DNA from 3 places in the Streptomyces sp. NPDC041108 genome. Region 3 is predicted to be linked to each of the others. Evidence: riboswitches for the same ligand, from Rfam matches in the RefSeq annotation. Region 3 holds a riboswitch; each other region holds the start of a gene.
The links. A riboswitch is a leader RNA that binds a small molecule or an ion and turns the genes downstream of it on or off. The one in region 3 is predicted to bind cyclic di-AMP.
Positions count from the first base shown of each region.

Region 1 (3,269 bases), on a different contig from region 3:
AACGGCACGTACGCCCTCCTCACCCACCCCGGGCAGCGCGCCCGGCTGCAGACCTCCCTCGACGCCGGGGAGAGCGGGCTGCTCGAAACCGGCGTCGAGGAACTCCTGCGCTACGACGGCCCCGTCGAACTCGCCACCTGGCGCTTCGCGACCGAGCCCCTCACCCTCGGCGGGCAGGACGTCGCCCCCGGCGACCCCGTCCTCGTCGTCCTCGCGGCGGCCGACCGCGACCCGGCCCGCTTCGACGACCCCGACACCCTGGATCTCTCACGCCGTGACAACCAGCACCTCGGCTACGGCCACGGCATCCACTACTGCCTCGGCGCACCACTCGCCCGGCTCGAAGGGCAGACCGCGCTGGCGACGCTCCTCACCCGCCTCCCCGATCTGCGACTCGCCGTGGATCCGGCCGATCTGCGCTGGCGAGGAGGTCTCATCATGCGGGGATTGCGCACGCTTCCGGTGGAATTCACCCCACGGGAGCGGCGATGAGTGCACGATGATCACGCCATGAGCGGCGTGTAGTGATACCCCGACGGCCCGTAGTACTACCCCATTCCGCGCCAGAAGTTGACGCTCTCTCAACTCTGTGATCTTCACGTGATCTGCGCTGCATTAACTTGTGACAACTGATCGACTGCCGATACGTTCACACGTCAGTGCGAAGGGGTCATCACGCCCCGTCGCACAGGCCATCGCTGTCGTGTGAAAGGCAACCGCATGCTCTCCGGGAACGGTCGTCACCGTCGCCCCCGTCAGGCTCCGGCTCTCCTCGTCGCGGCGGGAGTGACGGGGTCGGCCATCGCCATCCCGCTCCTCGGCGCCGCCGGCGCGAGTGCGGCGAGCGGAACCACCTGGGACCAGGTGGCGGAGTGCGAGAGCGGTGGCTTCTGGAGCGCGGACACCGGCAACGGACGCTACGGCGGCCTCCAGCTCACCCAGGCCAACTGGGAGAAGTACGGCGGCCTCGACTACGCGACGACCGCGGACCGGGCCAGCCGCTCCCAGCAGATAGCCGTCGCCGAGAAGATCCTCGCCGACCAGGGCGTCGGCGTCTGGTCCACCTGCGGACTGCTCCACAACCTCGGCGGCGACGCCGGTTCCGCCGAGGTGGACACGGGCGTCGCGGACGACTCGTCGAACTCCGGCAGCGAGTCCGGCACATCCGGTTCGTCGGATTCCTCCGCTTCGCCGGACTCGGCCGGCTCCACCGACTCGGCCAAGTCGACCGACGGCGACGCCGATGCCGGCGACGGATCCCGGAAGTCGGCCGCCTCACCGGACTCGTCCGCGGACACGGCCGACGATTCCGCGAAGGCGGCCACGGACTCCGACTCCGCGGACTCCACCGGCTCCGGTGACTCCGGCGACGGCGACTCCCGGAAGTCCGACGGTGAGAAGTCGGACAATTCAGGCCGGAGTGACGGTTCCACGGCTACCGACGACGGCGAGGGCGGTACGGGCCGTCACCGCGGCGCCAGTGCCGACGAGGGCTCCGGCGCGGACACCGGCTCCGGCGCGGAAGCCGGCGACGGCTCGCGCGCCGACGGCGCCTCCTCCGGTCGGCACGCCTCACGGGACGGCGGTGCGTCGCGCGAGGGAGTGGAGGGTGCCTACACCGTCCATGTGGGCGACAGTCTGACCGGCATCGTGAACTCGCTGGGTCTGGACGGCGGGTGGCGGACGCTGTACGCCGAGAACGAGACCACCGTCGGAACCGACCCGGACCTCATCCTTCCCGGTCAGACCCTCGAAGTCGGTGCCGAAACGGGCAAAAAGTAGCGGCAGTTCGGGTCATGGTTCGACCCCGATTGCCCGTTTTGATCTCCGTGGGAGATGAATCACAGACCCCCTGATCGTCTTTGAAATTCGGGCAATCACCTGTTTACGGTCGTGACCGCTCGCCACAGCGGGCCCTCCCGGTCGGCACGCCGAATCCTGCCATCGGCCGTGAGGAACAGTCGTCGCGTCAAGCGCCGTAGGCAGGAGCGGGGGACCCAAGGTAAGTGCCGGGTCCGGCGGTTGCGGCCCTTCGGGGGCGCACGACCGGAACCGGCTGGGGGTGAAGCCGCGCGACGTGAGCCGAGAGGCGAGCGTGCGCGGCCGGGCAACTCAACCGGCCCGAACCCGACAGCTCACCTCGCAGGCGTCGGTGAGGGGATCTCTCCATGCTGTTCTCCAGCAAGGGCAAGCACCGTCGTCCGTCCAAGGCCGCTCGCGCCATCGCCGTCGTCGGCGTCACCGGCGCCGCCGCCGTCGCCGCCCCGCTGATGGTCGCCGGCAGCGCCTCCGCCGCCACCGCCTCCGAGTGGGACGCCGTCGCCCAGTGCGAGTCCGGCGGCAACTGGTCCATCAACACCGGCAACGGCTACTACGGCGGCCTGCAGTTCTCGGCCTCCACCTGGGCCGCCTACGGCGGTACGCAGTACGCCTCCACCGCCAACCAGGCGAGCAAGGCCCAGCAGATCGCGATCGCCGAGAAGGTCCTCGCGGGTCAGGGCAAGGGTGCCTGGCCGGTCTGCGGCACCGGCCTGTCCGGCGCCTCCTACGACGGTGCCGCCGCCTCCGGCGGCAACACCAACTCCTCCGGCTCCTCCTCGCAGAGCACGCAGGAGAGCACCAAGAAGAGCACCGAGGACAACCGCGCCTCCCGCTCCTCCGAGCGCGCCACCGTCGAGACCCCGACCGGCAAGAAGGTCAAGAAGGGCGACGGCGAGTACAAGGTCGTCAAGGGCGACACCCTCAGCGCCATCGCCGCGAAGAAGAACGTCAAGGGTGGCTGGGAGAAGCTCTTCGAGCTGAACAAGGACATCATCGACGACGCCGACTTCATCTACCCGGGCCAGCAGCTCCACCTGAGCTGACCCACGGCGACCACGACGGCCGCCACACGCCTGCCGACCCCACGGCCGCCCCCACGGCCGGGCAGGCGGGGCAGGTTCAGCCGGGCCGGAAATCAGGCCGCTCCCCGGCTGAACCACAGCCCACTCACATCCGTGTCCTCCATAGTGAAGACCTCGTGAGGGCCGTCCCCCCGCCCCCACGGGCTCCCCGCCCCGGTGCGCATTCCCCCGTACGCACCGGGGCGGGGCTTTTTTGCACCGTCGGCGACTTCTCTTGTCCACCCCCTCTTTGTTCCGGACGGGAACAATGGGTACGGTCTGTCTGTCCACGGGACGGTCGGTCGGCTGCCGACGGCCCGGGGGCGGTTAGGCTCTAGTCGCAAGGCCCAAGCGGCCCCGCGCAACCAGCGTCACATCCCATGAAGG
Region 1 covers NZ_JBVIYK010000015.1:91,851-95,119, reverse strand. The annotation lists gene ACZ6BB_RS32890 (cytochrome P450 family protein) at 1-492, shown strand, start outside; gene ACZ6BB_RS32885 (LysM peptidoglycan-binding domain-containing protein) at 721-1,782, shown strand; cyclic di-AMP (ydaO/yuaA leader) riboswitch at 1,965-2,164, shown strand; gene ACZ6BB_RS32880 (transglycosylase family protein) at 2,169-2,864, shown strand.
Region 1: it holds a riboswitch for cyclic di-AMP, as region 3 does, so the genes downstream of both, ACZ6BB_RS32880 (transglycosylase family protein) here and ACZ6BB_RS27745 (M23 family metallopeptidase) in region 3, are expected to answer to the same signal.

Region 2 (3,269 bases), on a different contig from region 3:
GCGGCCGCACACCCGGCTCACCGATGTACCGGCGCAGGCGGGTCGTCGTGTTCGTGTTGGCGCCGTACCCGACGTAGTACGTCTTCAGGTGGTCGTACTCGGCGAGCGCGCCCGCACGCGGGGTGGCGAACAGATCACCGGGCGAGCGCACGTCGACGGCGTTCCAGAAGTTGTTGAGGTCGGAGACCCGGTCGTTGGCCCCGCCCGCCGAGACCGGAGTGGCCGTGTACTCGACGGCGTACGGCCCTTCCAGCCGCCGCCGGAACCAGACCGTGGCCCCGGCCGGCACGTCGACCTCCAGCACACCCCGCGAGGCCGTGACCTCACCGCCACGCTCCAACTCCACCGCCCAGTGCCCGAGTCCGTGCCGGAAGTCGTCGGCGGCGATCAGCCCGCCCCGGCGCCGGGGCGTGTGCGCGGTCGCCGTCCCGGCCGGGCCGAGTGCCGCGAGGGCCGCACCGGCCGCGAGAACCCCGAAAGCTCTACGGGTGGTCATGACACTCCTGTCCGTCGACGACGCGCCACGGGGCACGGGCCCGCGTAGAAAGCGCTTACGGAGATCACTGTGTCGCCCCGTCCACCCCCTGTCGAGGCTTCGGCCGGCCATGCCACGCGACCGCAACACACGGCGCAACACGCGATCGCCGTACGGGACCGCGACGCCGAAGGCCGGCCCCGGCGGAGCGGGACCGGCCTTCGACATCACCGAGGAGCGGAGCCTCAGACGCTGACGCCCTTGGAGCGGAGGTAGGCCAGCGGGTCGAGGTCCGAGCCGTAGGAGGGGGTGGTGCGGATCTCGAAGTGCAGGTGCGGCCCGGTGACGTTGCCGGTCGCGCCCGAGAGACCGATCTGCTGACCGCCGCTCACGGACTGCCCCGCGGAGACGGAGATCGAGGAAAGGTGGGCGTACTGGGCGTAGTAGCCGTCGGCCAGCTTGATGACGACCTGGTTGCCGTACGCGCCGCCCCAACCGGCGGAGACGACGGTGCCCGCGCCCACGGCCTTGAGGGCGGTGCCGGTCGGGGCCACGAAGTCGACGCCCGTGTGGTAGCCGCTGGACCACATGCTGCCGGCGGTCTTGTACGCGGTGCCGACGGTGGCGCCCTGGATGGGCAGGCTGAACCCGGAGCCGTTGGCCGACGAGGACTGGCCGTTCGACGTGGAGGTCGACGCCTGGGTGTCCTTGGACTCCTGCTTCGAGGGGCCGGAGGACTTCGACGACTCGGACGACTCGGCGGCCTTCGACGACTGCGACAGCTGCGGCTTCGACGACTGCGAGGTACCGCCCGCGGCCTGCCCGCCGATGGACAGCTTCAGCCCCGGGTGGATCAGCGACGGGTCGGAGCCGATCGCCGCGCGGTTGTCCGAGTAGAGGCGCTTCCAGCCTCCCTCGACGTCCTGCTCGTCCGCGATCTTCGCGAGGTAGTCGCCGACCTTCACCGAGTAGGTCTTGGCCGTCTTCTTGGTGGCGGTCCTCTCGGCCTGGGCGGACTTCTCCGCCTGCGCGATCCGCGCACCGGCCTCGGCCACGGCCTGCTCGGTGGCGATGGTGGCCGTCTTCTCGGACACACCCGACACGGCGGTCGCCGGGGTGGCGGCCTGGGCGCCGGCGGCTCCGATCAGCGGCAGTGCGAGCGCCGCACCACCGGTCCCGGCGGCGGCGATCGAGCGGGTGAAACGCTGGGACTTGGGACGGCGGTGCTTACCCTTCGCGGGCATGGCGAATTCCTCTCCGGCGCCTGCGAGGTGAGCTGTCGGGTGCGGACTGGAGATGTCCGGCCGTGCTCGCGCACGGCTTGACCCCTAGCCTTTTCCGGAGACCGGAACAGGCGGTGATTCCTGTGGGTCCCCCGCTCCTGCCGTGGATCGGTTCGGTGTGCGGCTCCGGTCGGCGGCAGGATTGGGCGTCCGTCCGGATTGACGCAGAACGTAAGCGACTTGTGCCCACAGAGACAACCATTGGGACTTCCTGTGTGCCTTCCTACCTGATCCTTACATCAATCCACCCTCACGCTCCGTAAAAGACTGGTCCTGCCCATTTCCCAACCGCCCTGGAAACGTGCACGAATTACGTGCACATGGCGACAGCGGAACGTCACGAATATGACGCTGCTCACGCCCCTACGTGCCAGTAGGCTTTATTCCAGGGCTTGTTGGAATTAAGGCTGCATTTCGGACAGATCGCTCAAGTGCGACGCAGGCGGATAACTGTCGCATCGAAGTCACCGCGCAGCCCCGTCGACAGCCCGTGATGCAACAGCACGGCCCCTCGATGCACTTCGCCCGTTTCGCGGCACTCGTACGTTTCTGTCGGGTCCAGCCCGCGCAGCCGGAGCGGGGCGGGCGGCTCGCCGTAGTGCTGGGCCTGGAGCCAGGCCAGGACCACGACCTCGCCACCGTGGACGTACTGCACGGCGCTCAGCCCACCCGTCGGCGGCCGCAACCGGTGGAGATCACCGCGCTGCACGACGGGCCGGATCTGCTTGTACAGCTCGACCCACTCCCCCGCCTCGGCCAGCTCCTCCTCGGTCCACTCGGTGAGGTCGCCACCGACCCCGAGCACACCCGCCATGGCACTGACGAAGCGGAACCGCAGCGAGCTGACGCGACCGTTGAGCTGGTTGTTCGGGCTGTCGGTGACCCACGCGGCCATGGTCCGGGCCGGGTGGATCTGGCTGAAGCCGTGCTGGATGGCGAGCCGGTCGAGCGGGTCGGTGTTGTCCGACGTCCAGACCTGGTCCGTCCGGGCCATCACCCCGAGGTCGATCCGGCCGCCGCCTCCGGAGCACGACTCGAAGGCCACCCCCGGGTGCGCGGCCCGCAGCCGGTCCAGCAGGGCGTAGTAGGCGTGCACGTGCTCGACCCACAGCTTCTGCGGGTACGGCTCGCCGGGCCAGCCGGCATCCGTGAAGCAGCGGTTGAAGTCCCACTTCACGTAGTCGATCGACGCGCTGGACAAGAGCGCGTCCAGTTTCTCCCAGAGGTATTCCTGGACGTCCTCGCGCGCGAGGTTGAGGACGAGCTGATTACGCAGCTCCGTCCGCTTTCGTCCCGGTTGGAACTGGACCCATTCGGGATGCGCCCGGTACAGCTCGCTGTCAGGGTTGACCATCTCGGGCTCGACCCAGATACCGAACTGCATGCCGAGGGCGTGCACATAGTCGGCGAGGGGCTTGAGCCCCTTCGGGAAGCGGTCCGGATTGGGCGTCCAGTCACCGAGGCCGGCCCGGTCGCTCGTCCGCGCCCCGAACCAGCCGTCGTCCACGACG
Region 2 covers NZ_JBVIYK010000001.1:1,067,790-1,071,058, reverse strand. The annotation lists gene ACZ6BB_RS04540 (DUF6250 domain-containing protein) at 1-496, opposite strand, end outside; gene ACZ6BB_RS04535 (M23 family metallopeptidase) at 721-1,719, opposite strand; cyclic di-AMP (ydaO/yuaA leader) riboswitch at 1,724-1,880, opposite strand; gene ACZ6BB_RS04530 (alpha-galactosidase) at 2,186-3,269, opposite strand, start outside.
Region 2: it holds a riboswitch for cyclic di-AMP, as region 3 does, so the genes downstream of both, ACZ6BB_RS04535 (M23 family metallopeptidase) here and ACZ6BB_RS27745 (M23 family metallopeptidase) in region 3, are expected to answer to the same signal.

Region 3 (3,269 bases):
CGGGCCCTCGTAGGTGTCCCGGGAGACCAGGTTGTAGTGCGGCTGGAGGGCCACATAGCGGGCCAGGCCCTCGGCGTCCGAGAAGTCCAGGGATGCCTTCAGGCGCTCGGGAGTGATGTTGGACGCGGCGATCGCACGGACCTTGCCGGCCTTCACCAGGTCGTCGAGGGCGGTGACGATCTCCTCCACGGGCACCTCGGGATTGTCGAAGTGCGTGTAGTAGAGGTCGATGTGGTCCGTGCCGAGGCGGGCGAGGGAGGCGTCGGCCGCGGCCTTGATGTTGGCCGCCGTCAGGCCCTGGTACTCGGGGTGCTGGCTCACCTTGGTCGCGACGACCACGTCGTCCCGGTTGCCGCGGGACTTGATCCACCTGCCGATGATCCTCTCGGACTCACCGCCCGTGTGGCCCTCCACCCAGGCCGAGTAGGAGTCGGCGGTGTCGACGAAGTTGCCCCCGGCGGCCGCGTAGGCGTCGAGAACGGCGAAGGACTGTGCCTCGTCGGCCGTCCACCCGAAGACGTTGCCGCCGAGGGAGAGGGGGAAGACCTCGATGTCGGACGTGCCCAGCTTGCGAAGAGAAGTCATGTCATCCATCAACCGGCGCGGCGGACGCCCGCATTCCACCCCGGCGTGAACGCCACGTGAAGCCGTGGGAGCGAGGCGCACGAGCGGGCGCCGGCCCCGAGGACGACGAACGCCGCGCGGTCCTCACGGGCCCACGCGGCGTCGTTGGTTCGTCGTCCGACCGGCTCTACGGGGTCAGACCCTTGCTGCGCAGCCACGCCGCCGGGTCGATGCCGCCGGCCGCGCCGCCGGGGTGGACCTCCATGTGGAGGTGGGCGCCGGTCACGTTGCCCGTGGCGCCCACGCGGCCGATGACGTCGCCGGTGGCGACCTTCTGGCCGACGCTGACGCCGATGGAGGACTGGTGGGCGTACCAGATCTCGGTGCCGTCATCGAGGGTGAGGACGGTCTTGTAGCCGTAGGAGCCCTCGTAGCCCGCCTGCGTGATGGTGCCGCCGTGGACGGCCTTGATCAGGGTGCCGGTCGGGGCGGCGAAGTCGAGGCCGGTGTGGTAGCCGGAGGACCAGTAGGGGCCGGCCTGGCCGAAGGTGGAGGTGAGGGTGTACGAGGAGGTGGGCAGCGTGAACTGCTTGGCGAGGGAGGCGAGACGCTCGGCCTCCTTCTTCGCCGCGGCCTCCTCCGCCGCCTTCTTCTTGGCGGCGGCCTCCTTGGCCTCGGCTTCCTTCTTCTCCTTGGCGGCCAGTTCGGCGGCCTTGTCCGCGGCGGCGGTCTGGGCGGCCTCGGCGGCGGCCTTGTCGAAGGCGTCCTGCTGGGACTCGGCCTGGGCCATGATGCGGGCGCGCAGTGCCTCACCGGCGTCCGCGGTGCCCTGCTGGGTCTCGGCGGCGGTCAGGCCGGCGCTGCTGAGCGGGGTCCTGGACGCCTCGGGCTCCGGCTCCTCGGCCTCGTCCTCGAAGACCGAGCCGACGTTCGGCATGTCGGGCATCGAGATGGACACCGGGGCCTTGCCGGACTGCGCGCTGGCCATGCCGGCGCCGCTGACGGCGGCTATGACTCCGACGCCGAGAACCGTGGAGCTGCGGCCGAGGCCGCCACGAGCGAGTACGCCGGTCTTCTTGGCGACGCGGTGCCGACCGCGAGCGGGGCGAAGGGTGTCCTCGCTGGGATTCCACTCCTGCCAGGGGCCCTCGTTGTCGCTGTTGTAGCTGCCGTAGCCGAACGTCCGGCTCTCGCCTTCGCGTTGGCTCGGCACGGGGGCTTCGGTCGCGGACCGGTTCGACGCCACGTGGGCGTACTCCTTCCTTCCTCCTCGCCTACCGGGTTAGCTGACGGGTTCGGAGCAGGAAGGTCTCCTACGCGCGTAAACCGGTCGTGCGGACTGCCACGACGGTCTCCGTGCGATTCACCCCAGGGTGTTGGTTCCCCGGTTCCCTTGCGGGATTCGGCGCGTGAGCACGGAGCCGTCTCTTGTGACGGCTGGGACGACCGCGCTGCGTTATCGAACGTTAATAGACACGAGCACTCCATTCCAAGCTGTTCTGAATGATCGTTCCGCACCCCCTGCTGGACTTTACGGGTCATGAGGGGTTTAAAACGGGCGAGTTGACTTGCCTCGGCAGTAACAAAAGTTCTGACGGGACATCAGCATGTCCACGGAGAACGATCAAACAGTCACGTTGGGTGATATAGAGGCCCCCCAGCAGCCCCCGCCTCCGCCCGAGGTCATGGCCGACGGACCGCCAGGAGAGCCATGTCGTCCGTCGTGCCGTCCCCCGTGTGCCGGCGCACCTCGTCCGCCAGGGTCGTCACCAGGGCGCGCGGAGCGGAGAAGACCCGCCCGGACAGGCGTTCGACCGGGTCGTAGAAGACACCGCACGCGTCCCGCGCCTCGGACAGACCGTCCGTATGGAAGAGCAGCGTGGCCCCCCGCGGAAACCCGGCCTCCTCCGCGCGGTCGGGCCAGGCGCCCAGATCCTCCATGCCCAGCGGGAGGGCCGGGCGCGGCGCGTCCAGGGAGCGCAGGGTGCCGTCGGCGAGCAGCAGGAGAGGCGAGGGGTGGCCCCGGTTGACGATCCGGGCGCGCCCGGCCCCGTGCGGGAACTCCGCCAGCACGGCCGTCACGAACCCCTCGTACTCCACCGCCGCGTCCCGCAGCGCGGCCTCCCGCCTGGTCGTCTCCCGGGCCAGCGCCCGCTCCAGCCGCTGGGCGACCGCTTCGAGCGTCGACTCCTGCTCGGCCGCCTCCCGGAACGCGCCGATCAGCACCGCCACCGCCGACACCGCGCCCAGCCCCTTGCCGCGCACATCGCCCACGATCAGCCGTACGCCGTGGGGCGAGTCCTGCACCGCGTACAGATCGCCCCCGATCGACGCCCCCGCCTGCGCGGCCTCGTAGCGCGCGGCGATCTCCAGCCCGCCGATCCGCTCCTGCGGCACCGGCAGGACGGCCCGCTGTGCCGCCTCGGCGATCTCCCGGGCGGTGGCGAGCCGGGCGTCGCTGCGGCGGACGAGACGGTTGATCAGTACGGCCAGTACGGCGACGGTGACCACCGTGGCGACCTCGGTGATCGCGTCCACCTGACCCGTGTCGCCGTAGTAGCCGCGCACGGCGCTGACCCCGGAGACCGAGACGATCCCGGTGATCACCGTGCCGTGCAGCGAGAAGAGCGGGGCCGCCACCAGGGGCGCGGCGGTGAAGAAGGGGACCGCCGTGAACTCCCGCGGGGTGAAGTGGTCGTAGAAGA
Region 3 covers NZ_JBVIYK010000010.1:307,446-310,714, reverse strand. The annotation lists gene ACZ6BB_RS27750 (aldo/keto reductase) at 1-585, opposite strand, end outside; gene ACZ6BB_RS27745 (M23 family metallopeptidase) at 752-1,810, opposite strand; cyclic di-AMP (ydaO/yuaA leader) riboswitch at 1,821-1,982, opposite strand; gene ACZ6BB_RS27740 (PP2C family protein-serine/threonine phosphatase) at 2,248-3,269, opposite strand, start outside.